Bacillus pumilus: one gene and its partner. The protein of the gene in region 1 binds, or shares a complex with, the protein of each later gene. Links are inferred from orthologs where the notes say so. Each region holds a gene or a part of one and is shown on either strand. Other genes may lie near its edges.

What was found.
Region 2: the proteins of secA (region 1) and secY are in contact, whole or in part, in a crystal structure (PDB 3DIN), measured with the Thermotoga maritima proteins. The link is inferred for Bacillus pumilus from one-to-one orthologs. Residues at the interface, in WP_004082002.1 of Thermotoga maritima: Glu261, Ala262, Arg263, Lys300, Ala301, Arg302, Thr303, Ile304, Ile305, Leu323, Tyr324, Asp325, Pro326, Val329, Ser330, Tyr333, Ile336, Lys340, Phe345, Val349, Glu363, Phe364, Tyr374, Ser375, Gly376, Gly377, Glu393, Ile395, Thr482, Ser483; in WP_004081795.1 of Thermotoga maritima: Glu108, Gly109, Glu110, Glu111, Ala236, Glu237, Arg238, Arg239, Ile240, Thr241, Ile242, Gln243, Tyr244, Ala245, Arg246, Arg247, Val248, Thr249, Gly250, Arg251, Arg252, Val253, Tyr254, Gly256, Ala257, Ser258, Thr259, Tyr260, Leu261, Pro262.

The regions. Positions count from the first base shown.
Region 1 is NZ_CP046128.1:3,063,788-3,081,372, reverse strand. What follows is about bases 6,664-9,764. They hold secA (preprotein translocase subunit SecA), read left to right. Parts: upstream 6,664-7,001; coding sequence 7,002-9,527; downstream 9,528-9,764. Other genes in these bases: hpf (ribosome hibernation-promoting factor, HPF/YfiA family), read left to right, coding at 6,664-6,815. Also shown: GKC25_RS15770 (DUF6470 family protein), read left to right, coding at 1-477; flagellar assembly protein FliW, read left to right, coding at 506-940; carbon storage regulator CsrA, read left to right, coding at 934-1,158; flagellar protein FlaG, read left to right, coding at 1,312-1,653; GKC25_RS15750 (flagellar hook-associated protein 2), read left to right, coding at 1,674-3,188; flagellar export chaperone FliS, read left to right, coding at 3,206-3,610; flagella biosynthesis regulatory protein FliT, read left to right, coding at 3,607-3,948; GKC25_RS15735 (hypothetical protein), read left to right, coding at 3,962-4,342; GKC25_RS15730 (methyl-accepting chemotaxis protein), read left to right, coding at 4,376-6,061; more of hpf, read left to right, coding at 6,252-6,663; GKC25_RS15710 (M3 family oligoendopeptidase), read left to right, coding at 10,821-12,614; GKC25_RS15705 (alpha/beta family hydrolase), read right to left, coding at 12,631-13,365; GKC25_RS15700 (YitT family protein), read left to right, coding at 13,555-14,403; cccB (cytochrome c551), read left to right, coding at 14,452-14,781; cell division ATP-binding protein FtsE, read left to right, coding at 15,162-15,848; permease-like cell division protein FtsX, read left to right, coding at 15,841-16,731; GKC25_RS15680 (murein hydrolase activator EnvC family protein), read left to right, coding at 16,843-17,585. UniProt on the Escherichia coli protein: Required for protein export, interacts with the SecYEG preprotein conducting channel.
Region 2 is NZ_CP046128.1:139,700-150,307, forward strand. Bases 7,388-10,223 are described here. They hold secY (preprotein translocase subunit SecY), read left to right. Parts: upstream 7,388-8,077; coding sequence 8,078-9,370; downstream 9,371-10,223. Other genes in these bases: rpsE (30S ribosomal protein S5), read left to right, coding at 7,388-7,409; rpmD (50S ribosomal protein L30), read left to right, coding at 7,423-7,605; rplO (50S ribosomal protein L15), read left to right, coding at 7,636-8,076; GKC25_RS00840 (adenylate kinase), read left to right, coding at 9,426-10,079; map (type I methionyl aminopeptidase), read left to right, coding at 10,076-10,223. Also shown: rplD (50S ribosomal protein L4), read left to right, coding at 1-544; rplW (50S ribosomal protein L23), read left to right, coding at 544-831; rplB (50S ribosomal protein L2), read left to right, coding at 860-1,693; rpsS (30S ribosomal protein S19), read left to right, coding at 1,751-2,029; rplV (50S ribosomal protein L22), read left to right, coding at 2,047-2,388; rpsC (30S ribosomal protein S3), read left to right, coding at 2,392-3,048; rplP (50S ribosomal protein L16), read left to right, coding at 3,050-3,484; rpmC (50S ribosomal protein L29), read left to right, coding at 3,474-3,674; rpsQ (30S ribosomal protein S17), read left to right, coding at 3,700-3,963; rplN (50S ribosomal protein L14), read left to right, coding at 4,003-4,371; rplX (50S ribosomal protein L24), read left to right, coding at 4,407-4,718; rplE (50S ribosomal protein L5), read left to right, coding at 4,744-5,283; rpsN (30S ribosomal protein S14), read left to right, coding at 5,306-5,491; rpsH (30S ribosomal protein S8), read left to right, coding at 5,523-5,921; rplF (50S ribosomal protein L6), read left to right, coding at 5,953-6,489; rplR (50S ribosomal protein L18), read left to right, coding at 6,522-6,884; and 2 more genes. UniProt on the Escherichia coli protein: The central subunit of the protein translocation channel SecYEG. Consists of two halves formed by TMs 1-5 and 6-10.

The DNA of each region.
Region 1 (17,585 bases):
ATTCAGCAGCCCAGAGCCGTCATGAATATGACAAGGACACCGTCAAAATTAACAATAGATCAAACCGAAGCATTTGCCGATATGGATATCAAGTCGATTTTTAGACGATCTGAGGAATGGGCAGCTGAGGGGAAACGTGCTGTTGGAGAGGGAATGGGCCGAAGAGCGGAAGAAGGCAGTGAACTCATCAAGATCGAGAATGGTGGGAATGCAATTGCCGAGTTTGCCAAAATCAATGGCACCCCTCCAGCCAAACAATTCACCATTGGTGTGATCCCTTCATTCTTTAGTGTCAAAATTCACTATCAGCCATCTGAGCTTCAAATTGATGTGGAGCCTCAAAAAGCTATTATAGAGGCAACGCCTCATAAACCAATCGTTAACTACCAGCCAGGTAAGGTCAATATTGATATGTTACAATACCCAGATTTAAAAATAGAAGTTGACGAAACGGGCCAAAATGGTGATAAGGTATAGTTAAGAAAAATGAAAAAGGTCGTGAATTATGATCATTCAAACAAAATACCATGGTGAAATGACAATCAAAGAGGAGCAAATCATCAACTTCTCTAATGGAATACCAGGATTTCTAGATCAACAACAGTTTGTCATTTTACCTTTATCAGAAGAGTCTCCATTTTTAGTTCTTCAATCATTGAAAAACGCAGAGTTAGGCTTTATTGTCAGCAGTCCGTTTTTATTCTTCAATCAATATGAATTCGATCTAGACGAAACGGTCGTAGATATTCTAGAAGTAGAAGATGCCAATGATGTGGAAGTCATGGTGATCTTAACAATGGAATCTTCTATTGAAAAAACGACAGCCAATTTAAGAGCGCCTATTATTGTGAACCGGAAAAACATGAAAGCCAAGCAGGTGATTTTGCATGATTCAGCCTATCATACAAAACATTTGTTAGAGGTGGCATCCTCATGTTAGTTCTCTCGCGTAAATTAAACCAGTCGATTCAAATTGGCGATGATATTGAAGTCAAGATTATTTCAATCGAAGGCGATCAAGTGAAAATCGGGATTGAGGCTCCTAAGCACATTGATATTCATAGAAAAGAAGTGTACCTGTCTATTCAAGAAGAGAACAGTCGTGCTGCGAGTTTATCTGTAGATCTCCTCTCTCAATTATCCTCACAAAAAAAGTGAGGATTTTTTTATCTGATTCAGCTATCCTTCTCCACGTTTCTGTGTGGATGTTCACCATCTATATGAAACTTTAACAAATCGGTCCATCTATATTTAATTTGAAAATTCAAAGCCGATATAAAAGGTAGATTAAAGCACAGGAGCTGAATAACTATGTCTGTTGGTAAGGTGACATCGCTAGAGCCAATTATCGATGCATTTCAAACCCGTGTTTCTAATAACCAGAATGACAATGTAAACTCTAATTTACAAGCAAATGGCAAGGTCGTTTCAAAAGAAGAAATTGAAAAAACGCTTCAAGGAGCAAACAAGCTGATTGAACCCACTCAATTTCATCTGCAATTTGAATTACATGAAAAACTCAATGAATATTATGTCAAAGTCGTAGATAACCAAACAGAAGAAGTCATTAGAGAAATTCCTTCCAAGGAATGGCTTGATTTCTATGCGGCAATGACAGAAATTGTCGGTTTATTTGTAGATAAAAGAATGTAAGTGAAGGGAGAACATAAAAAATGGTCAATCGAATTACTGGATTTTCAAATGTGTTTGATATTGATGAAATCGTATCAAAGCTAATGAAAACTGAGCAAGCACCACTTGATAAAATGACACGCCAGAAACAAACACTTGAATGGCAAAGAGACAGCTATCGCGAGGTGAACTCGAAAGTCAAAGAATTAGATGATTTGATCAACAGTTTAAACTTAACGCGTCCAAGTACATATGGCGCAAAAAAGGTGACAAGCTCAAATGAATCTGCTGTCACAGCAACTGGCTCAACTAATGCTACTTCTGGCTCAATCAATGTCACCCAATTAGCGACAGCTTCCGTCTTCAAATCATCTGGTACATCTGGATTTACACCAACAAATGGCACGTTTACATTCGAAGTGACGACACCAGATTCGACAAAACCGAAAACGGTGACGATCAATACTTCTGATACCGATACAATTGATGACATCGTGAAAAAGCTGAACAACTCGCAATTAGGTGTGACGGCTTACAAAGGACAGATCTTTGACGGATCAAACTATGTCGATACGGTCGCTCTCACTTCACGGACAACGGGAGAAGGTGTCAGTATTAAAGCAGCTGATGGTAATTCAGCTTCATTCTTCACTCAATTAGGCTTCCAAGTGGATGGAGATAACAAATTAGTTGCGACCACTCAAGGGCAAAAAGCACAATACGAGATTAATGGTCTGAAAATGGAAAATAACAACAATACATTTGAGCAAGCTGGTATTACGTACGAGCTTAAAGGGACAACCGATAAGCCTGTCAGCTTAAACGTTTCAACAGATGTCGATACAATCTTTGATAAAATTAAACAATTTGTTGATAAATACAATGAACTTGTTGAGCAGGTCAATGGCAAAGTCAATGAAAAAAGAAATAGGGACTATCATCCTTTAACAGCTGAAGAGAAAAAAGCAATGTCTGACAAAGAAGTGGAGCTATGGGAAACGACAGCGAAGTCTGGCTTGCTGAGAAGTGATTCCATTTTACGAGGTGGTGCCTCTAAAATAAGAAGTGATTTTTATGCTGATATTACGACAAGTGATGGGAATAGAATTCACATGACACAAATCGGAATTACCACTTCAGATAAATATAAAGATGGCGGAAAGCTTGTCATTGATGAACCGAAACTAAGAAAAGCCATTGAAGAAGATCCGCAGAAGATCAGTCAAATATTTATGTCAGGTTCGCTAAATGTGGATTCAAAAGATAAAGATAAAGCGCAGCAGCAATATCAAGAACAAGGAATCATTCATCGTATCAAAAATTCCTTATCAGCCTTCACGAAGAGCATTCAAACTAAAGCTGGCAGCACAACAATGCAATTAAAGGAATACGGACTTGGTAAGGACCTTGATTCTTTAACAAAACGAATGGATACATTCCAAGATCGTTTAAAAATGGTTGAAACCCGCTACTACAAAAAGTTTAGCGCCATGGATAGCGCGATTCAAAAGCTAAACAACCAATCTGGCTATCTTTCTCAACTGCTTGGACAATAATTGGAGGTTTATAACATATGGCAATAAAGAACCCTTATGCCGCCTATCAGAAAAATTCTATTGAGACTGCAACACCTGCTGAGTTGACGCTTATGCTTTATGAAGGCTGCTTAAAGTTCATTAGACTAGCGAAGTATGCCATTCAAAAAGAGGATGCAGAAACGAGAAATGTGAACCTGAAAAAGGCTCAAAACATCATTCAAGAATTAAATGTCACCTTAAATCGTTCTTATGACGTATCAAAGAGTATGGCAAGTATGTATGATTACATTTATCGCAGACTGATTGAAGCCAATCTTCAAAATGACGAAGAGATGTTGAATGAAGTAGAGCAATACGTAACTGATTTTCGTGATGCATGGAAGGAAGTTATTCAAACCGATCGAAAAGGGCGCCATCACTCTATCGGGGGATCTCTATGAGTATTGTGGACCAGCTGCATGACCAAACATTAAAAATGGCAGCCGAAATAGCGGCAAATCCGCAAAGTGACACCTTGGTTGAAGACTTTGATGCCTTTTTGATTGAGAGAGACGAATTAATGAGAGATATTCAGCATGAGCTGACGGATCAAGAAAAAGAGAAAATCAAAGAAATCATCCAAACAGATCAACAGATGGCGAAGCAATTAACTGTGATCCAAAATGGGATAAGAGCAGATATTCAAGCCATTCAAAGAAAGAAAACAAAACAGCTGAATTATCAAAATCCATACCAGCCTATGACGAGTGACGGCGTATATTACGATAAACGGAAATAATTAGGTGAGACCTGTGGCGTATCGTTCAGATGACTATATTTTATTAACCACATATTATGAACTTCTATATACGATAGAAGAGAGTCTAAAATATTTAGATGAAATTGAGAAGGATTTTGCTAAAACTGAAGGGGATCGGATCTTTAATGATCTGATCCATGCCTTCTTTCATTTAGAGACAACGCATCCCCTTCTGCTTTCAATTATAGAAAATGAGCACTTTGCCAAAACGATTCGTTCGTTTGATCAAATTTTTTTAAGTTTTGATATACTAGCTTTCTATACATTCCCTTCAATACACTTCCAATCATTCCTTACATCATATTTTATACCTGAATATAGAAAGTGGATGGATGAAATACATGCCTGTATGAGGCCGTATGTCATTCATTAATTTTTGTTCAATTCAGACCATTCGGAGGAAATTATGAGACTAAAAAATCAATTTTTGTTTGGGCTTATTGTCATATGTGTATTGTTTGTCAGTATTTTAGGGGTCTCAAGCTTTATCTATTACAAAACAGATCAATCCTACAAGACGCTTCTCAGCAAAGAAGTGAAGCTTTATCAGACCTCACTGGAATTAGAGGTGCTTTTGCAAAAGCAGGAAGCGCAAATCAAAACCTATGTTGTCGTGCAAGATGCTGAAAATTTACAGAAAATTGAGCAAACATATGAAGAGATTAATAAGAAAACAACGGAAGCTTCAAAAATGAGCGCTGTCAAACAAGCAAAAAATCTATTAGATCAAATCTCAGAAAAAAATTATCTCTACTACACCTCAACGAACCGACTATTTAATTCATTGAATATGCAAAATCAAAAAGAATTCAACACCCGCCTCAGTCAAGAATTACAGCCTATCGAACAAGAAATACATACCTTTACAAAAGAATTTGCTCAAACCCAGTTGAAGCAACGTGACCAGAAAATCAATCAGCTCAATCAAGACAGTAACCAATTAGTGTTCACACTCATTCTAGTTAGTGCGGTCATTATTGTTGGCTTTTTGGTGATTGGGACAAGATTCGTTTATCGTATGACAAAGCCGATTGTTTCTGTCACAAATGCCGCGAGAAGGATGGCAGATGGTGATCTTACACTTGAAGAGATTGAAGTGACCTCTAAAAATGAGATTGGCCAACTTGGTACCGCTTTTAATCAAATGACGACTCATTTACGTCAGCTCATTTTACAGGTGCAAAATGGATCAAGACAATTAGCTGATTCTGCTGCTCAGTTTGAGGAAACCATTCATCAAACAATATCGGCAAGTGAGCAGACGTCTAGTTCGATTGAACAGGTCGGTGAAGCTTCACGTGAACAATCAGACGCGGTCGGAAAAGTAGCTTCTGCGATTCAAGAAGTCTCGACTGGTATGCAAAATGCAGCTGAACACACATCCGATGTTTCGGGTCACTCAATTTCAGTGACTGAAAAGGCTGAAGAGGGTGCAGCGCTTATTCAGCAATTCGTAAAACAAATGAACTCTATAAAAGCGTCTGTGAATGAACACCATTCCACAATGGCTCATGTACAAGGCCAGTTTACTGGCATTGAAGATTTGTTAGGTCATATCCATGCCATTGCTGACCAAACGAACTTGCTTGCTTTAAATGCTGCTATTGAAGCGGCAAGAGCTGGAGAACATGGAAGAGGCTTTGCGGTTGTAGCAGATGAAGTGAGGAAACTGGCGGAAGAATCTAGTCAGCTGACAGATCAAATTAGTCAATTACTCGCGAACGTGAACAAAGATACTAAAAAATCATCACATTCGATGACAAAGGTTGAGCAGGATGTAGCAGAAGGTGTGAAAGTATCGCAATTGTCTGAACAGAGCTTTCATGAAATTCTGGAATCTATTCGTGATATTTCAATGAAAGCAGAGGAACTTTCAGCCACTGCAGAGCAAATTTCAGCTAGTACAGAGGAAATATCTCAGACGGTTGGGGTCATTGAAGAAGGAGCCAAACGCAATTCAGAAGAGACGGAGTACATGTCTGCGGCTGTTGAAGAATCATTGGCGGCAAATGAAGAGATGAAAGCAGCGGCGGAAGATTTAAAAACCTTATCTCATTCGCTGAAAACATCCATTTCATCTTTCACGATTTAAACGTGAGCTGGTCTTTTTCAAGAATGAGCCGAATATATATTCATCACCTATCAAGCAACAGTTGAAGCACCGCAAAATTTTGACAAATTTCAATGAATATTCACATTTTTTTTACGTTTGAGCAGGAGAAAAGGAGGGAAAAGTAGAAATAGGTTTACATATCCTTAATTTTAAAGGAGGCGTTCTTTACATGAATTACAATGTCAGAGGAGAAAACATCGACGTAACACCTGCACTAAGAGATCATGTCGAGAAAAAAATTGGAAAGCTGGAGCGTTATTTTGAAACAGACGTAGATGCTTCAGTCAACGTGAACTTGAAGTTTTACAATGATCAAGAATCTAAAGTTGAGGTTACCATTCCAATGACTGATCTAGCACTTCGAGCTGAGGTGCATAATGAAGATATGTACAATGCAGTAGACCTAGCAGCCAGTAAATTAGAACGTCAAATTCGAAAGCACAAAACAAAAGTAAACCGTAAATTCCGCGAGCAAGGTGCCAAAAAACACTTATTTGCTGGAGGAAATGGGACGCCTGATGTAGCTGTTCAAGATGACGAAGAAATTGATGAAACAGAAATCGTCAGACAAAAACGATTCAATTTAAAACCGATGGATAGCGAAGAGGCCATTCTTCAAATGAACATGTTAGGTCATAGTTTCTTCGTCTTCACAAATGCTGAGACAAATTTGACCAATGTGGTCTATCGCCGAAATGATGGAAAATATGGACTCATTGAGCCAAACGCTTAATTTCATCTAAAAACAACCTAAAAAAAGTAAACCCGTTCCCTTCATAAGGGGCGGGTTTTTTGTGCGAAATCATTGCAAATTCTTTGGAAATGAAGGAAGGTATGGTATGATAAATGCAGGTAAATATGGACCTGTCAATCTTTTGGACATGCCGAAAAATTGCATGAAATAGAGGAGCGTTATTATATGCTTGGAATCTTAAACAAAGTGTTTGATCCTACGAAACGTACGATCAGCAAATATGAAAAAAAAGCAAATGAAATCGAAGCTCTCGCACAAGATTTCGAGAAATTATCTGACGAGGCTTTACGAAATAAAACGATTGAATTTAAAGAAAAACTTGAAAAAGGACAATCCGTGGATAACCTGTTGGTTGAAGCATTTGCAACGGTTCGCGAGGCATCACGCCGCGTGACAGGAATGTACCCGTTTAAGGTGCAGCTCATGGGGGGGATCGCGCTTCATGAAGGCAACATCTCTGAGATGAAAACAGGTGAAGGTAAAACGTTGACATCAACAATGCCTGTTTATTTAAATGCTCTTTCTGGAAAAGGCGTCCACATTGTGACAGTCAACGAATATTTGGCAAGCCGTGATGCAGAGGAAATGGGCAAGATTTTTGAATTTCTTGGCTTAACGGTTGGCTTAAACTTAAACAGCTTAGACAAAGATGAAAAAAGAGAAGCGTATGCCGCTGATATCACGTATTCAACAAACAATGAACTGGGCTTTGACTATTTACGAGATAACATGGTGCTTTACAAAGAGCAAATGGTTCAAAGACCGCTTCATTATGCCGTGATCGATGAGGTTGACTCCATCTTAATTGATGAAGCGAGAACACCTCTTATCATTTCTGGACAAGCTGCGAAATCTACAAAGCTTTACGTACAAGCCAATGCATTTGTTCGTACATTAAAAATAGAAGATGATTTCACATATGATATTAAAACAAAAAGTGTACAGCTGACAGAAAGCGGAATGACGAAGGCGGAAAAAGCATTCGGCATCGAGAACTTATTTGATGTTAAGCATGTTGCGCTGAACCATCACATCGCTCAGGCGCTGAAGGCACATGTTGCGATGCAAAAAGATGTGGATTATGTCGTTGAAGAAGGCCAAGTCGTTATTGTTGACTCTTTCACAGGACGTTTAATGAAAGGACGCCGTTATAGTGAAGGTCTGCATCAAGCTATTGAGGCAAAAGAAGGTCTCGAAGTGCAGAACGAAAGTATGACCCTTGCAACGATTACGTTCCAGAACTACTTCCGTATGTATGAAAAGCTATCTGGTATGACTGGTACAGCGAAAACGGAAGAAGAAGAATTCCGTAACATTTACAACATGCAGGTTGTGACAATTCCGACCAATCAACCAGTGGTTCGTGATGACAGACCTGATTTAATTTACCGCACAATGGAAGGTAAATTTAAAGCAGTGGCTGAGGATGTTGCGCAGCGCTATATGACAGGGCAGCCAGTTCTTGTCGGAACAGTAGCGGTTGAGACATCTGAGCTTATTTCTAAGCTGCTTAAAAATAAAGGGATTCCTCATCAAGTGTTAAATGCGAAAAACCATGAGCGTGAGGCACAAATTATTGAAGAGGCTGGTCAAAAAGGAGCCGTCACCATTGCGACAAACATGGCAGGTCGTGGTACGGACATCAAGCTTGGCGAAGGCGTCAAAGAGCTTGGCGGTCTAGCTGTAATTGGGACAGAGCGTCATGAATCACGACGTATTGATAACCAGCTTCGCGGACGTTCTGGTCGTCAAGGAGACCCAGGGATTACTCAATTCTATCTCTCCATGGAAGATGAATTGATGCGCCGATTTGGTGCAGAGCGCACGATGGCGATGCTTGACCGCTTTGGCATGGATGACTCTACACCTATCCAAAGTAAAATGGTGTCTAAAGCCGTTGAATCATCTCAAAAACGCGTCGAGGGGAACAACTTTGATTCCCGTAAACAGCTTCTGCAATATGACGATGTACTTCGTCAGCAGCGTGAAGTGATTTACAAACAACGCTTTGAAGTCATCGATTCTGATAACTTAAAATCGATTGTCATCAATATGATTCAATCTTCAATTGAGCGGGCTGTTGGTTCTTATACGCCGAAAGAAGAGCTTCCTGAAGAATGGAAACTAGATGGGCTTGTTGAATTAATCAACACGAACTATTTAGATGAAGGAGCTATTTCGGTCAAAGATATTTATGGCAAAGAAGCAGATGAAATCACCTCCTTCATCATGGATCGTATTAAAGAAAAATACGATGCAAAAGAAGAAACATATGGCGATGAACAAATGCGAGAATTTGAAAAAGTCATCGTTCTTCGTGCGGTGGATTCAAAGTGGATGGATCATATCGATGCAATGGATCAGCTGCGCCAAGGGATTCATTTACGCGCGTATGCACAAACGAATCCGCTTCGTGAGTATCAAATGGAAGGATTTGCGATGTTTGAGCATATGGTTGCTTCAATCGAAGATGATGTAGCCAAATATGTCTTAAAATCAGAAATCCAAAACAACCTAGAACGTGAAGAAGTCGTTCAAGGTCAAACAACAGCTCATCAGCCTCAAGAGGGTGATGAGGAGAAGACAGTGAAAAAGAAGCCGGTACGTAAAGTCGTAGACATTGGACGAAACTCACCATGTCACTGCGGTAGCGGCAAGAAATATAAAAATTGTCATGGGAAGACAGAATAAGTAATGGAAAGAGGTGAAAACCTCTTTCTATTCATGTCAGCCCCCATACATCTATGAGGTGAAGGATATGGAATTAGTAGAAATTAGACAAGAGCTTGAAAATATGGCTAGCAGGCTAGCTGATTTTAGGGGGTCTCTTTGACCTCGAAACAAAAGAAGCCAAAATTGCAGAACTCGAAGCGACAATGTCAGAAGCTGATTTTTGGAATGATCAGCAAAAGGCACAAGGCGTCATCAATGAAGCCAATGCACTAAAGGATAATGTGAATGCATACCATGAGCTCAGTGAATCTCATGAAGAGCTGCAAATGACACATGACCTATTAAAGGAAGATTATGACGAGGAGCTTCATGCAGAGCTTGAAAAAGAGCTGAAGAACTTAACCAAGCAGTTTAACGAGTTTGAGCTGCAGCTTCTCTTAAGTGAACCATATGATAAAAACAATGCCATTCTTGAGCTTCACCCTGGTGCAGGCGGTACTGAATCACAGGACTGGGGTTCTATGCTTCTGAGAATGTATACTCGCTGGGCAGAGCGCAGAGGCTTTAAGGTTGAAACGCTTGATTATCTTCCTGGTGATGAAGCAGGAATTAAATCTGTGACATTGCTCATCAAAGGGCATAACGCATACGGGTACTTAAAAGCAGAAAAAGGTGTCCATCGTTTGGTTCGTATTTCTCCTTTTGATTCATCTGGCCGCAGGCATACGTCCTTCGTTTCCTGTGATGTCATGCCAGAGTTCAATGAAGAAATTGATATTGATATTCGGACAGAAGATATCAAGGTAGATACGTATCGTGCAAGCGGCGCAGGTGGACAGCACGTCAATACGACTGACTCTGCCGTTCGTATCACACACATACCAACCAATGTTGTGGTCACATGCCAAACAGAAAGGTCACAAATCAAAAACAGAGAACGTGCGATGAAAATGCTGAAATCGAAACTTTATCAAAGACGGATCGAAGAACAGCAGGCTGAATTGGATGAAATTAGAGGAGAGCAGAAAGAAATTGGCTGGGGAAGCCAAATTCGCTCTTATGTATTCCATCCGTATTCTCTTGTGAAAGACCATCGAACCAATACGGAGATGGGAAATGTTCAAGCGGTCATGGATGGAGATTTAGATTCATTTATCGATGCTTACTTACGTTCGAAATTATCATAAAAACTCGGCTTCTTGCTGGGTTTTTTTAATTGTGAGAAAATATAATGAATATAAAGGAATACATACGCCATACTGACTCTATATCCTTTGTATGATGAAATTAGCAAATAAAGGGGGAAATATTTTGGGATTAACACCATTACAAGAGACGTGGGATTTAGATGCCTTTTTTAAAGGAGGCAGTTCTTCACCAGAATTTAAAACATACCTGCAACACATTCAGCAGCTATTAAATGAATTACGACAAAAGGTCGATGCCTTTTCAAAAGAAGATACACACATTGAAAGCAGGTTAACGTCTGTCTTTGACACGTATGAAACGACATATAAAAAACTGTCTCAAGCAGGTTCATTTGTTTCCTGTCTTCAATCTCAAAATACAAAGGATATGAAGGCTGGCAGTCTTCGAGGTACGATTGCCAAGCTGGAAGCTGATTTAGGTACCATTCTTGCGCTGTTTGATCAAGCGCTTGCTGCCATCTCTCCTAGCAAATGGGAAGATCTCATGAATTCAGAAGCCTTTTCAGATGTGCGCTACATATTAAATGAACGAAGAGAGCGCGTGAAGGATCAATTGCCTGTTGAACAAGAAACATTGATACAAAAATTAGCTGTAGATGGCTACCATGCGTGGGATGAGCTTTATTCTAGCTTGGTGAATAAGATTATGATTCCATTTGAACAAGATGGTGTAACGCAGATGATCTCTGTCGGCCAAGCGGAAAATGCGATGGATGATTCAGATCGTGAAGTCAGAAAGGCCGTATATCATAACTTAGAGCACGCATGGACGCAGGATGAACATCTATTTGCAAGCACCCTAAACCATCTGGCAGGTTTTCGTTTACAAGTATATGAAGCAAGAGGCTGGGATCATATTTTAAAAGAGCCGCTTGATATTTGCCGCATGAAACAAGAAACCCTTGATGCAATGTGGTCTGTGATTGATGAACATAAGCAGCCATTCATTGACTACTTACATCGAAAAGCTGACATGCTTGGAGTGGATAAGCTAAGCTGGTTTGATGTTGGGGCTCCTATTGGCAGTGAGACCAAGATCTATCCGTATCAAGAAGCAGCTGCTTTTATTGTGAAACATTTCGCTGGATTTGGAGAAGAGCTTGCTGCCTTTACAGAAAAAGCCTTTAATGAACGCTGGGTAGAAGCTGAAGATCGTCCAAACAAACGAGTAGGCGGATTTTGTACAAATTTCCCTGACAGCGGGGAGTCACGCATTTTTATGACCTTCTCAGGAAGTCCATCCAATGTGGCGACACTCGCGCATGAGCTTGGTCATTCGTTCCATCAGGAAGTGATGCAGGATGTTCGCATTCTTAATCGCAAATATGCGATGAATGTAGCTGAAACGGCGTCGACATTCGCAGAAATGATTGTGGCTGATGCTTCATTAAAAGAAGCGGCAAATGAAGAGGAGCGTCTCAGCTTGTTAGAGGATAAGCTGCAGCGGAGTGTAGCATTTTTCATGAATATTCAATCTCGTTTCTTATTTGAACAGCGTTTTTATGAAGAGCGTAAACAAGGAGAAGTGCCGGCGGATCGGTTGAATGAGCTGATGGTAGAAGCGCAGAAGGAAGCCTTCGGTGACTCTTTAGATGAATACCATCCACATTTCTGGGCGTCTAAGCTGCATTTCCATATCACAGGTGTACCGTTTTATAATTTCCCATACACATTTGGCTACATGTTCTCGCTAGGGATTTATTCAAAAGCCTTGCAGGCTGGTACTTCGTTTGAAGAGAAGTACATTGCATTACTAAAGGATACAGCTTCAATGACAGTAGAAGATTTGGCCTATAAGCACTTAGGCGTCGATCTTACCCAAAAAGACTTTTGGGAGGAAGCCATTGGTTTAGCTGTAGCAGACGCTGAAGAGTTTTTAGAAGCGACGAAAAAGTAAAAATGAAAAGCTCCTATTACGGGAGCTTTTTTGCTGGTTTTAGCCATTCAAGCATGGTCTGAATGATATCCTTTTGCTGCGTGAGGGCTGGAATGTCCGCAGGCTGATCACCTTTTTGTTTGCCGTACATGCCAAACTGAGCATGGTTCCCGCCTTTTATTTCATGGTAAACGGTTTGAGACGGCAGATTTGTTTTCGATTTCTTGATTTTCTCTTGTGTCGCAAGCCCATCCTTTTCACCTGATATAGAGAGTACGTTCAAGGACGATGATTTCAAGTTATCTGATGCTGGATAAGACGCAAGGAAAAAGAGACCGTCGAGCTTGCGCTGGTTTTTTTCTGCAAACATAGCGGCAGCTGTTCCGCCTAGTGAATGACCGCCAATATACCAGTGTTTGATCGTTTGATGAACTTTCATAATATCGTGTGCTTTGTTTGTATTAAAAATAGCAAACGAAAATGGCATGTCAGGGATAAAGACAGAATAACCTTTTTTCATCAGTTCATTCCCGATATTGGCGTACGAAAGTGGTTCTACCTTTGCCCCGGGATAGAGAATAATACCAGTATCGCTTTTTGCTGATGCAAATGTATACACATCGTTTTTATGTTCCACTTGCTCGATGTTCACTTGCTTTTTTAATGCGGCGGATGGTCCGTATGTAAAGCGGCTCCATGTATAGAAAGCACCAAAAGCCAAGATGATCAGTGCAAGTAATGTCATGCCTGTTATCTTCAGTATTTTCTTCATCGCATGTCCCTTCTTTCTCATGTACATATTAAATATACCATCATTTGCTCCTATGCCAAACGGCAAGTACGCTGATCCGTTTGTGTGATAAAGTATTAATCCATTAGCACTGCATTTGGCTGTTATTTACATTCGTTTTAGGAGGGCTTAAAATAGGTGTGCATTCAGAAGTAACGGAGGAAGAAAGACATGAAGCAGGGACATTCACAATTATGGATTGAAGCGAAAAATTACTTGTTCATTTTAATCGGATCAGCCATTGTGGCGATTGGATTTAATACGTTATTATTACCGAATCAGATTGCTGCAGGTGGAGTGAGCGGTATTAGTACGATTATGCAGTCATTCGGCTTTGAGGCGGCGTATGTGCAATGGGGACTCAATATTCCGCTGTTTATCGCTGGTTTTTATTTATTAGGCGGGACATTTGGCTTGAAAACGCTCGTTGGCTCTATTTTTTTACCTTCGATGGTGTTTGTCACAAGACATATTGCACCTGTGACACATGAAGCGCTCTTAGCAGCCATTTTTGGCGGAGTGGTGATTGGGATCGGAATAGGGCTCGTGTTCCTTGGAAATGGATCAACAGGTGGAACGGCGCTCGCTGCCAAAATCATCAATAAATATACAGGCCTCACGCTTGGCACCTGTTTAGCGATGATGGATGGCCTAATTGTCCTGGCTGCGATGACTGTTTTTGGGATTGAAGAGGGACTGTACGCTGTCATTGGTGTGTTTATTTCAAGTAAAACGATTGATGTTGTACAGGCCGGCTTCAGTCATTCGAAAATGGCGATGATCATTACAGGGCATGAGGATGAGGTCAGGCAGGCAGTATTTGATCAAATTGACCGTGGTGTCACAAAGATCTCAGCAGTCGGTGGATATACCGACCATGACCGTCCAATTCTGATGTGTGTCGTTGGGCAGTCACAATTCACAAAGTTGAAACAAGTGGTGAAAGCAATCGATGCATCAGCATTTGTCATCGTAATGGATGCAAAAGAGGTGCTTGGTGAGGGTTTTAAAAGGGCGTAAACAAGGATATAATAGCGTTGACCAAATGATTGTAAGGGAGGGAAATTGATGAAAAAAAGCGGATTAATGATGCTGTTTGCAGTGATGCTTCTTGTTCTTGCGGCTTGTGGAGGAAATTCAGGCAGCAGTGACAAAGAAGGCAGCAAAAGTGCTTCAACTGTGAGCAGTGGTGAGGAAATTTATCAGCAAAACTGTATTGGCTGTCATGGGAAAGACCTATCTGGTGGAGGCGGACCAAGCCTGAAAGAAGTAGGGAAGAAATATAATGAAAGCCAAATCGCAGATATTGCACAGAATGGTAAAGGCTCTATGCCAAGCGGAATGGTAGATGAGAAGCAAGCAAAAGAAGTGGCAAAATGGCTTGCAGAGAAAAAATAAAACCTTTGTCTAATCGACAAGGTTTTTTTGTTTTTATATGTAGAAAAAGATTTTTGAATAATATGAAAACGTATTATATTAAATTTTATTAAAAAAATAAGGGTAGAAAGACATGTTTATCGGTTTTAATTGTTCCTTTTACCTTTTAACTATAAGTTTTGAAATATAAATGTAATACCATTGCGTCGATTCATGACGTATAATTGGAGTTGTTGAAATTTAGACGATTCATTTTTTTCATCTTTTTGGATGAAAAGGACATAAATTGCTTGTACGTATCGAAGGGTATGTGCGTGACCATACATAACGTTTTTTGACGATAAGTGTCAAAACATCATGATAAGCTGTTAGTCAGCAATAAGAAAAGATTAGGTGATTACATGATTGAAATGAAGGAAGTCTACAAGATCTATCCTAACGGTGTAAAGGCGATCAATGGAATCAATGTCTCTATCCACCCAGGAGAGTTTGTGTATGTTGTTGGTCCCAGTGGTGCTGGTAAATCCACTTTCATCAAAATGATGTATCGTGAAGAGAAGCCAACCAAAGGGAAAATCTTAATTAATAGCAGAGATTTAGCCTCAATTAAGGAAAAAGAAATTCCTTACGTAAGAAGAGAAATTGGCGTAGTATTCCAAGATTTCAAACTACTTCCAACCCTCACGGTGTTTGAGAATGTGGCATTTGCTCTTGAAGTCATTGGGGAACAGCCTCATATCATTAAGAAAAAGGTGCTGGATGTACTTGATTTGGTACAGCTCAAGCACAAAGCACGACAATTTCCTGACCAGCTGTCTGGCGGTGAACAGCAGCGTGTATCTATCGCTCGCTCGATCGTGAATAGTCCTGAGGTTGTCATTGCAGATGAGCCGACAGGAAACCTTGATCCAGACACATCTTTGGAAATCATGAAGACACTCGAAGAGATTAATAACCGCGGAACAACAGTCGTCATGGCGACACACAACAAAGAAATTGTAAACAGCATGAAGAAACGTGTCATCGCAATCGAAGATGGAATGATTGTGCGTGACGAAGCAAGAGGGGAGTACGGCATTTATGATTAAAACTCTCTCGCGGCATTTACGTGAGAGCTTCCGTTCACTTGGAAGAAACACGTGGATGACATTTGCATCAATTAGTGCGGTCACTGTCACATTGATTTTAGTTGGGGTTTTTCTTGTGATTATGCTCAACTTGAATAACATGGCATCGAACGCTGAAAAAGAAGTAGAAGTAAAAGTGTTAATCGAATTAACGGCGAATCAAAAGCAGCAGGATGAATTAAAAGCAGAAATTGAGAAGATTCCTGAAATCAGTGATGTGAAGTACTCATCTAAAGATGACGAACTAAAAGCGCTGATTAAAAGCTTTGGTGAAAATGGACAATCCATGGGACTTGTTGATCAAGAAAACCCATTAAACGATGCGTTTATTGTGAAAACATCAGATCCACACGATACACCAAAAGTAGCGAAGAAATTAGAAAACTTAAAGGGTACGTATAAAGTAACCTATGGAAAAGAAGAAGTCAGCCGACTCTTTAATGTGGTCGGAGTGGCGCGAAATGTAGGTATTGCGCTCATTATTGGGCTTTTATTTACAGCCATGTTCTTGATCTCTAATACGATCAAAATTACGATTTTTGCTAGACGTAAAGAAATCGAGATTATGAAACTCGTAGGTGCAACGAACTGGTTTATCCGCTGGCCATTCTTTATTGAAGGATTACTGCTTGGTGTATTTGGTTCCATTATACCAATCGCTCTATTGCTTGGCACATATCAATATGCAGTGGGCTGGGTGGCACCGAGAGTACAAGGCTCATTTATTTCCATGCTTCCATATAACCCGTTTGTCTATCAAGTTTCACTGGTCCTTCTATTGATCGGTGCAATCATTGGTGTATGGGGAAGCTTGACGTCCATCCGTAAATTCTTAAAAGTATAAATCTATTTTTGATGGCAGCACTCGAGAATTTGATAGAAGGTGTGACCGGTTGAACCGATTCATCCGGTCGACTCTTTATGCAGGCAGTTGTCATAGGAGGGGAATATCGTTTTGAAAAGAAAGCTGATGATGGCTGGAATGGCAGCGTTTATTGGAACAACGTGGCTATACATTCCAGGGAACGAGAATCGTGCATTCGCATACGAAGACCTAGATCAAAAACGTCAACAAATCGAAGAGAAAACATCAAAGACTGAATCAACTTTGAAGAAAAAGAAATCAGAGCTGGCTAAGCTTGAAAAGAAAGAATCCAAGCTCAAAAAAGAAATTGAAAAGATTGACCACAAGGTAAGTGCTGCAACTGAAAAAGTCGCTGAAAAAGAAAAAGAAGTCAAACAAACGAAGCAAGAGATCAAGAAACTAAAAAAAGACATTCAAGTCATCAATGATCGAATTGAAAAAAGAAAAGCTATATTCAAAGATCGAATTCGTTCGATGCAAAAAAGCGGCGGTACGATCAACTATTTAGATGTGCTGCTGGGTGCTCGCAGCTTTAGTGATTTTGTCGGTCGTGTTGGAGCTGTCACAACCATTGTCGAAGCAGACAAAGACATGATTACAGAACATGAAAATGATTTAAAGCTGGTGGAGCAAAAAGAAGCAGAGCTAAATAATCAGCTAAATGGACTTGAAACATCTCTGAAAGAGCTAGAAGAGCTGAAAAAGGATTTGTCTAAACAGCAAAAAGAAAAAGAGAAAATCTTAGGGGATGTCACAGATAAAAAGAACCATGCCCATGATGAATTAGGCAAACTTGAAAATGAACAAGAAATTCTAGCGAACCAAAAAGCGGC
Region 2 (10,608 bases), 2.9 Mb from region 1 along the record:
GCCAAACGAAAGCGTAGTATTCGATGCTATTCTTATGCAAAGAGCTTCCTTACGTCAAGGAACTCATAAAGTAAAAACTCGTTCTGAAGTACGTGGCGGAGGTCGTAAGCCTTGGAGACAGAAGGGTACAGGTCGTGCTCGTCAAGGTTCTATTCGTTCACCACAATGGCGCGGAGGCGGTATCGTATTCGGTCCAACACCACGCAGTTATTCATATAAATTACCTAAAAAAGTTCGCCGCTTGGCTATCAAGTCAGTATTGTCTTCTAAAGTAATCGACAACAACATCATCGTTCTTGAAGATTTGACTCTTGATGCAGTGAAAACGAAAGAATTCGCAGGCATCCTTAAAGGATTATCTGTTGAGAAGAAAGCGTTGATCGTCACTGCGGATGCAAACGAAACAGTTGCTTTATCTGCTCGTAACATCCCTGGAGTAACAGTTGTTGAAGCTAACGGTATCAACGTTCTTGACGTTGTCAACCACGACAAACTTCTGATCACTAAAGCAGCGGTTGAAAAAGTAGAGGAGGGACTTGCATAATGAAAGATCCTCGTGATGTTCTAAAGCGCCCTATCATTACTGAACGTTCTGCTGATCTAATGACAGAGAAGAAGTACACGTTCGAAGTTGATGTCAGAGCTAACAAAACAGAAGTGAAAGACGCTGTTGAAGAAATCTTTGGAGTGAAAGTTGAGAAAGTCAACGTTCAAAACTACAAAGGAAAATCTAAACGCGTTGGACGCTACACTGGTATGACTAGCCGTCGCAGAAAAGCGATCGTGAAATTAACTGCTGACAGCAAAGAAATCGAAATTTTTGAAGCGTAAATCTTAAAAAGAAGGAGGGAAATTCAAAATGGCGATTAAAAAGTATAAACCAACCAGTAATGGTCGTCGTGGCATGACTACTTCAGATTTTGCTGAAATCACGACTGACAAACCAGAAAAATCGTTGCTTGCACCGCTTCACAGAAAAGGCGGACGTAACAACCAAGGTAGATTGACTGTTCGTCATCAAGGTGGCGGTCATAAACGTCAATACCGTATCATCGACTTTAAGCGTGATAAAGACGGTATACCTGGACGCGTTGCTACAATCGAGTATGATCCAAACCGTTCAGCGAACATCGCTCTTGTAAACTATGCAGATGGTGAGAAACGTTACATTCTTGCTCCGAAAGGAATCCAAGTTGGTACTGAAGTTACTTCTGGACCAGAAGCTGACATCAAACCAGGTAATGCTCTTCCACTTATCAACATCCCAGTTGGTACAGTTGTGCATAACATTGAATTAAAACCAGGTAAAGGTGGACAATTAGTTCGTTCTGCTGGTACTTCTGCTCAAGTTCTTGGTAAAGAAGGTAAATACGTTCTTGTACGTTTGAACTCAGGAGAAGTTCGCATGATTCTTTCTGCTTGCCGTGCGACTATCGGTCAAGTTGGAAACGAGCAACACGAATTAATTAACATCGGTAAAGCTGGACGTTCTCGCTGGAAAGGCGTACGCCCAACAGTTCGTGGTTCTGTAATGAACCCTAACGATCACCCACACGGTGGTGGTGAAGGACGCGCTCCAATCGGACGTAAATCACCAATGTCTCCATGGGGTAAACCGACTCTTGGATTCAAGACTCGTAAGAAAACCAACAAGTCTGATAAATTCATTGTACGTCGTCGTAAAAACAAGTAACGGGGTTGTCTACGGTTCATTTAGGACCGTAGTTCAATCACGAAGGGAGGTTCCACAATGGCTCGCAGCTTAAAAAAAGGACCATTTGTTGATGATCATTTGATGGCTAAAGTCGAGAAATTGAATGAAACTGACAAAAAGCAAGTCGTAAAAACTTGGTCTCGTCGTTCTACAATTTTCCCACAATTCATCGGTCACACAATCGCTGTCTATGACGGACGCAAACATGTACCTGTTTTCATTTCTGAAGATATGGTAGGTCACAAATTGGGCGAATTCGCACCAAGCCGTACTTACAAAGGTCATGCTAGTGACGATAAAAAAACAAGACGCTAATGAGAGGAGGCTTTTAAATGCAAGCTAAAGCTGTCGCAAGAACAGTCCGTATTGCTCCTCGTAAAGCACGTCTAGTAATGGACCTGATCCGAGGTAAGCAAGTAGGAGAAGCAGTTTCTATCTTAAACCTTACACCTAAGGCTGCTTCACCAATTATTGAAAAAGTATTAAAATCTGCTATCGCAAACGCTGAGCACAACTACGAGTTGGACGCTAACAGCCTAGTGATTACTCAAGCATTCGTTGACGAAGGTCCAACACTTAAGAGATTCCGTCCACGTGCTATGGGTCGTGCGAGCGCAATTAACAAACGTACTAGCCACATTACAATCGTTGTATCAGAAAAGAAGGAGGGATAATCCGTGGGTCAAAAGGTAAATCCAGTAGGTCTTCGTATTGGCGTCATTCGTGATTGGGAATCTAAATGGTTCGCAGGAAAAGATTACGCTGACTTCTTACATGAAGACTTGAAAATCCGTGAATTCATCAGCAAGCGTTTGTCTGACGCGTCTGTTTCTAAAGTAGAAATCGAACGTGCTGCAAACCGCGTAAATATCACAATCCACACGGCTAAACCAGGTATGGTAATTGGTAAAGGCGGATCTGAAGTTGAAGCACTTCGTAAAGCTCTTAACAGCCTAACTGGCAAACGTGTACACATCAACATTCTTGAAATCAAGAGAGCAGATCTTGATGCTCAGCTAGTTGCTGAAAACATCGCTCGTCAACTTGAAAATCGTATTTCATTCCGTCGTGCACAAAAACAAACAATCCAACGCACAATGCGTGCTGGAGCACAAGGAATCAAAACAATGGTTTCTGGTCGTCTTGGCGGTGCAGATATTGCTCGTTCTGAATATTACAGTGAAGGTACTGTTCCGTTGCACACACTTCGTGCTGACATCGACTATGCTACTGCTGAAGCTGACACTACTTATGGTAAGCTTGGCGTAAAAGTATGGATCTATCGTGGAGAAGTCCTTCCAACTAAGAAGAATACTGCGGAAGGAGGAAAATAATATGTTATTGCCAAAACGCGTGAAGTATCGCAGAGAACATCGTGGGAAAATGCGTGGTCGTGCAAAAGGTGGCACTGAAGTACATTTCGGTGAGTACGGTATCCAAGCTCTTGAAGCTTCTTGGATCACGAACCGTCAAATCGAAGCTGCTCGTATTGCTATGACTCGTTACATGAAACGTGGCGGTAAAGTTTGGATTAAAATTTTCCCTTCTAAGCCATACACAGCTAAACCTCTAGAAGTCCGCATGGGTTCCGGTAAAGGTGCTCCAGAAGGATGGGTAGCTGTAGTAAAACCGGGCAAAGTTTTATTTGAAATTTCTGGTGTGTCTGAAGAAGTTGCTCGTGAAGCTCTTCGTCTTGCATCTCACAAATTGCCAATTAAAACGAAGTTCGTAAAACGTGAAGAAATTGGTGGTGAATCAAATGAAAGCTAATGAAATTCGTGACCTTACCACTGCTGAAATTGAACAAAAAGTAAAGTCTCTTAAAGAAGAACTTTTCAATCTTCGTTTCCAATTAGCGACTGGGCAGCTTGAAAACACTGCTCGCATTCGTGAAGTGCGTAAATCAATCGCACGCATGAAAACTGTGATTCGTCAAAGAGAAATCGCTGCTAATAAATAATAATTAGAGGGGAGGCCCCGCAAACATGAGCGAACGTAACCAACGTAAAGTGTATCAAGGTCGTGTTGTTTCTGACAAAATGGATAAAACCATCACTGTTGTAGTTGAAACATACAAAAAGCATTCACTTTATGGCAAACGTGTAAGATACTCTAAGAAGTTCAAAGCACATGATGAAAACAACCAAGCAAAAATCGGAGACATCGTAAAGGTCATGGAAACTCGTCCTTTATCTGCGACTAAACGCTTTCGTCTAGTTGAAGTTGTCGAAGAAGCCGTTATTATCTAATAAAGTTCGGATTTCTTTTTCCGAAAGGAGGTAACATTAATGATTCAACAGGAGACTCGTTTAAAAGTAGCTGACAACTCTGGCGCACGCGAAGTACTAACGATTAAAGTTCTTGGTGGCTCTGGACGTAAGACGGCTAACATCGGTGATGTCATTGTTTGTACGGTTAAACAAGCAACACCAGGAGGCGTTGTCAAAAAAGGTGAAGTTGTGAAAGCAGTTATCGTTCGTACAAAGAGCGGAGCTCGCAGAAACGATGGATCTTACATCAGTTTCGATGAAAATGCATGTGTCATTATCCGTGACGACAAGAGCCCGCGTGGAACTCGTATCTTCGGACCAGTAGCACGTGAACTTCGTGAAAACAACTATATGAAAATTGTTTCTCTAGCACCAGAAGTACTTTAATGAATACAATCCGCGACTCAAGGAGGTGCGATTAAATGCATGTTAAAAAGGGCGATAAAGTAGTGGTTATCTCTGGTAAAGATAAAGGTAAACAAGGAGTCATCCTTGCTGCTTTCCCTAAGAATGACCGTGTTTTAGTAGAAGGTATTAACCTTGTGAAAAAACACTCTAAACCAACCCAAGCTAACCCTCAAGGCGGAATTTCTGAACAAGAAGCGCCGATCCACGTATCAAACGTAATGCCGCTTGATCCTAAAACGGGTGAAGTGACACGTGTTGGGTATAAAGTTGAGGACGGAAAGAAAGTCCGTGTAGCGAAAAAGTCTGGGCAAGTTCTAGATAAATAGTAAATAAGGAAGGGAGGTCTTTCTCATGAACCGCCTTAAAGAAAAGTATGTAAAAGAAATTACACCTGCATTAGTTTCTAAGTTTGAATACAAATCAGTAATGCAAGTGCCAAAAATCGAAAAAATCGTGATCAACATGGGTGTTGGTGACGCTGTTCAAAACGCTAAAGCAATCGATACTGCTGTTGAAGAATTAACGTTTATCGCTGGTCAAAAACCTGTCGTTACTCGTGCGAAGAAGTCTATTGCTGGATTCCGTCTACGTGAAGGAATGCCAATCGGTGCGAAAGTAACACTTCGCGGAGAGCGCATGTACGATTTCCTTGATAAACTTATTTCTGTATCTTTACCACGTGTACGTGACTTCCGCGGGATTTCTAAGAAATCTTTCGACGGTCGTGGAAACTACACGCTTGGTATTAAAGAACAGTTAATCTTCCCAGAAATTGATTACGATAAAGTAACAAAAGTCCGTGGTATGGATATCGTTATCGTTACGACTGCCAATACGGACGAAGAAGCACGTGAGTTATTAACTCAAGTAGGTATGCCGTTCCAGAAATAATCAATGAAAGGGAGGCGAAATCGTGGCTAAAAAGTCTATGATTGCGAAACAACAACGCAAACAAAAGTTTAAAGTTCAAGAGTATACGCGCTGCGAACGTTGTGGACGTCCACATTCAGTAATTCGCAAGTTTAAACTTTGCCGTATTTGTTTCCGCGAACTTGCATATAAAGGACAAATTCCTGGCGTTAAAAAAGCCAGCTGGTAATCCCCATAAATGGGAAGGAGGTTATTAAATAATGGTTATGACAGATCCGATTGCAGATTTGCTGACTCGTATTCGCAATGCGAACATGGTACGTCATGAGAAGCTAGAAGTACCGGCTTCAAAAATCAAAAGAGAAATTGCTGAAATCTTAAAGCGTGAAGGTTTTATCCGTGACGTTGAATATGTTGAAGACAGCAAACAAGGAATTATCCGTATGTTCCTTAAATATGGCCAAAACAACGAGCGTGTTATCACTGGTCTAAAAAGAATCAGTAAACCTGGTTTACGTGTATATGCGAAATCAAATGAAGTACCACGTGTACTTAACGGACTTGGAATCGCAATTATTTCTACATCACAAGGTGTTTTATCGGACAAAGAAGCCCGTGCTAAACAAGCTGGTGGAGAAGTACTTGCTTACGTATGGTAAAAAAAGTTTAAGATGAATGGAGGTGCTTGGTATGTCTCGTATAGGTAAAAAACTAATCGAGATCCCTTCAGGAGTTACTGTGACAAACAACGATAACACAGTGACAGTAAAGGGACCAAAAGGTGAACTAACTCGTACATTTCACCCTGATATGGAAATTAAAATTGAGGACAGCGTCTTAACTGTAAGCCGTCCGTCTGATCATAAAGAACACCGTGCTTTACATGGTACAACACGTAGCTTAATTGCAAACATGGTTGAAGGTGTATCTAAAGGTTTCGAAAGAGGTTTAGAACTTATCGGTGTCGGTTACCGTGCAGCTAAATCTGGAAACAAACTTGTTCTTAACGTTGGATACTCTCATCCAGTTGAAATCGTTCCTGAGGCTGGAGTTGAAGTCGAAGTTCCATCTCAAACGAAAGTAGTCATTAAAGGTATCGATAAAGAGCGTGTGGGAGCTCTAGCTTCTAACATCCGCGCTGTCCGTTCTCCAGAGCCTTACAAAGGTAAAGGAATTCGTTACGAAGGTGAATTCGTTCGCCGTAAAGAAGGAAAAACTGGTAAGTAAGATCGCTTAATGTGAAGAAAGGAGTGACTCGGATGATTACGAAAACTAGCAAAAACGCTACTCGTCTTAAAAGACACGCTCGTGTTCGTGCGAAACTTTCAGGTACTGCTGAAAGACCTCGCCTTAACGTTTTCCGTTCTAACAAGAACATCTACGCTCAAGTAATTGATGATGTTAACGGTGTAACACTTGTAAGTGCTTCTACTCTTGATAAAGAGTTAAAGATCGAGAATAGTTCTGACGCTGCAGCTGCTACTAAAGTTGGCGAACTTGTTGCAAAACGTGCTGTTGAAAAAGGAATCTCTAACGTGGTATTTGACCGCGGAGGATACTTATATCATGGACGTGTAAAAGCTCTAGCTGAAGCTGCTCGTGAGGCTGGACTTAAATTTTAATAAAAGAAGGAGGGACACATCCGAATGAGTCGTATTGACCAAAGCAAATTAGAGTTAGAAGAACGCTTAGTTACGGTTAACCGCGTAGCGAAAGTTGTTAAAGGTGGACGTCGTTTCCGTTTTGCAGCTTTAGTTGTTGTCGGTGACAAAAACGGTCATGTAGGTTTCGGTACTGGTAAAGCACAAGAAGTACCAGAAGCGATCCGCAAAGCTGTTGAAGATGCGAAAAAGAATTTAATTGAAGTACCAATGGTTGGAACTACAATTCCACATGAAATCATCGGTCGATTCGGTGCAGGAAACGTTCTATTGAAGCCTGCTTCAGAAGGTACAGGAGTTATCGCTGGAGGCCCAGTGCGTGCGGTTCTTGAGCTTGCTGGTCTAGCTGATATCCTTTCTAAATCTCTAGGTTCTAATACACCGATCAACATGATCCGCGCAACACTTCAGGGTTTAAGTGAACTTAAACGTGCTGAAGACGTTGCGAAGCTTCGTGGAAAATCTGTAGAAGACCTGTTAGGATAAGGAGGGAACATTAATGGCAAATAAATTAGAAATTACCCTCAAACGCAGTGTAATCGGTCGCCCAGAAGATCAGCGTGTCACTGTTCGTACTCTTGGTCTTAAGAAAACAAACCAAACAGTCGTACATGAAGACAATGCAGCGATCCGCGGCATGATTAACAAGGTGTCTCATTTAGTTTCTGTTAAAGAACAATAAAACATTTTTAATCGATAAGGAGGTGCCCAAATGAAACTTCATGAATTGAAGCCTTCAGAAGGTTCACGTAAAGTACGCAACCGTGTTGGTCGTGGTATTGGATCAGGTAACGGTAAAACTTCTGGTAAAGGTCATAAAGGTCAAAACGCTCGTTCTGGCGGCGGTGTACGCCCTGGTTTCGAAGGTGGTCAAATGCCTTTATTCCAACGTCTTCCAAAACGTGGTTTTACAAACATCAACCGTAAAGATTACGCGGTTATCAACTTAGACAGATTAAACAGTTTTGACGAAGGAACGGAAGTAACTCCTGAACTTCTTCTAGAGACTGGTGCAATAAGCAAGTTAAAAGCAGGAGTAAAAATTCTTGGCAACGGTAAATTAGAAAAAAAATTAACTGTAAAAGCCAATAAATTCTCTGCTTCTGCGAAAGAAGCTATTGAAGCTGCTGGCGGTACAGCCGAGGTGATCTAACTTGTTTAAGACAATCTCCAATTTTATGCGCGTGAAAGATATACGGAATAAGATTATATTCACTCTTTTAATGTTAATCGTCTTTCGTATAGGTGCTTTCATCCCTGTGCCTAATGTGAACGCCGAAGTTCTCCAGGCACAGGATCAAATGAGTGTTTTCGGGATCCTCAACACGTTTGGGGGCGGGGCACTTTTCCAATTCTCCATTCTTGCAATGGGGATTATGCCGTATATCACTGCTTCGATCATCATTCAGCTCTTGCAGATGGATGTTGTTCCGAAGTTTACTGAGTGGTCAAAGCAAGGAGAGGTTGGCCGCCGAAAATTAGCACAATTCACAAGGTATTTTACAATTGTTCTAGGTTTTATCCAGGCGTTAGGAATGTCATATGGATTCAACAATATGGCAGGAGGCATGCTGATTGAAAACCCAGGTGTTTCAACGTACCTCTTAATTGCGGTCGTACTCACTGCGGGAACAGCATTTTTAATGTGGCTGGGAGAGCAGATTACTGCTCACGGTGTTGGTAACGGTATTTCGATTATTATCTTTGCCGGTATCATCGCAGGTATCCCTCAAACATTAAAACAAGTGTACGCTCAGCAATTTGTGGGTGGAGATGGACAGCTGTTCATGCAAATCCTGAAAATTGCCCTTATTGTTATTGCTATCCTTGTCATTGTTATCGGTGTTATTTACATTCAAATGGCAGTGAGAAAGATTGCGATTCAATATTCAAAAGGAACTGGCCGTGCACAAATGTCTGCTAGTCAAGCAACGCACCTTCCATTGAAAGTGAATCCAGCAGGGGTGATTCCAGTCATCTTTGCCGTTTCTTTCATTATTACTCCGCAGACGGTTGCATCGTTCTTCGGAACCAATAATGTGACAACTTGGATAACCAACAACTTTGACTATACTAAGCCAATCGGTATGACGATTTATGTAGCACTGATTGTTGCTTTCACATATTTTTATGCCTTTGTCCAAGTGAATCCTGAACAAATGGCTGAAAATCTGCAAAAGCAGGGTGGCTATATCCCGGGAGTTCGTCCAGGGAAAATGACTCAAGATAGAATTACGAGCATTTTGTACCGACTCACGTTTGTGGGCGCCATTTTCTTAGCCGTGATTTCAATACTTCCTATCTTTTTCATTCAATTCGCTGGATTACCTTCCGCTGCACAAATTGGCGGCACAAGTCTTCTCATTGTTGTAGGTGTTGCACTTGAAACAATGAAACAGCTTGAAAGCCAATTAGTGAAACGAAACTACCGTGGATTTATGAAATAAAACAGAGGGCTGGGCTTCTGCCCAACCTCTCTAAGTAAGGAAGGGGAAATCCGAAATGAACTTAGTCTTAATGGGGCTTCCGGGTGCTGGTAAAGGCACTCAGGCAGAACGAATTGTTGATGATTATGGGATCCCTCATATCTCAACAGGAGATATGTTCCGCGCTGCTATGAAAGAGGAGACACAACTTGGGCTCGAAGCAAAATCCTTTATCGATAAAGGAGAGCTTGTTCCTGATGAGGTCACAATCGGTATTGTTAGAGAAAGACTTGGCAAAAATGATTGTGAACAAGGTTTTCTTCTGGACGGATTTCCGCGAACAGTCGCTCAGGCTGAAGCTTTAGAAGAAATTCTAAAGGACCTTGGCAGAACGATTGATTATGTCATTAATATTAAAGTCGATAAAGATGCTTTGATGGAGCGTCTGACTGGCCGAAGAATTTGCAAAAATTGCGGAGCGACATATCATTTAGTATTCAATCCACCTGCGAAAGAAAATGTTTGCGATAAGTGTGGAGGCGAACTTTATCAACGTGCAGATGATAATGCAGAAACCGTTTCGACTAGACTTGAAGTAAACTTAAAGCAGACTGAACCTTTACTGAACTTCTATTCAGAAAAAGGATATCTTGCAAACATTGATGGTGCGAAGCACATTAACGATGTATATGCAGATATCAAGAACCTGCTTGGGGGATTAAATAAATGATTATCTGTAAAACTCCTCGCGAGCTTGAGATTATGAGAGAAGCTGGACGCATTGTCGCACTGACTCATGAAGAGCTGAAGAAACACATAAAACCAGGTATTTCGACAAAAGAATTGGATCAAATTGCCGAACGTTTTATTACAAAGCAGGGTGCAATCCCATCTTTTAAAGGGTATAATGGTTTTCGCGGGAGCATTTGCGTTTCGGTGAATGAAGAACTCGTTCACGGTATTCCTGGTAAACGGGTTTTACGTGATGGCGACATCATTAGTATCGATATTGGCGCAAAGTTAAATGGCTATCATGGTGACTCTGCTTGGACTTATCCAGTTGGGGTAATCAGTGATGAAGACCGCAAACTACTGGAAGTCACAGAGGAATCTCTATATAAAGGCTTACAGGAAGCAAAGCCAGGCGAACGTCTGTCGAACATTTCCCATGCCATACAAACGTATGTAGAAAACGAGAATTTCTCAGTTGTTAGAGAATATGTTGGACATGGGGTCGGACAGGATCTTCATGAGGACCC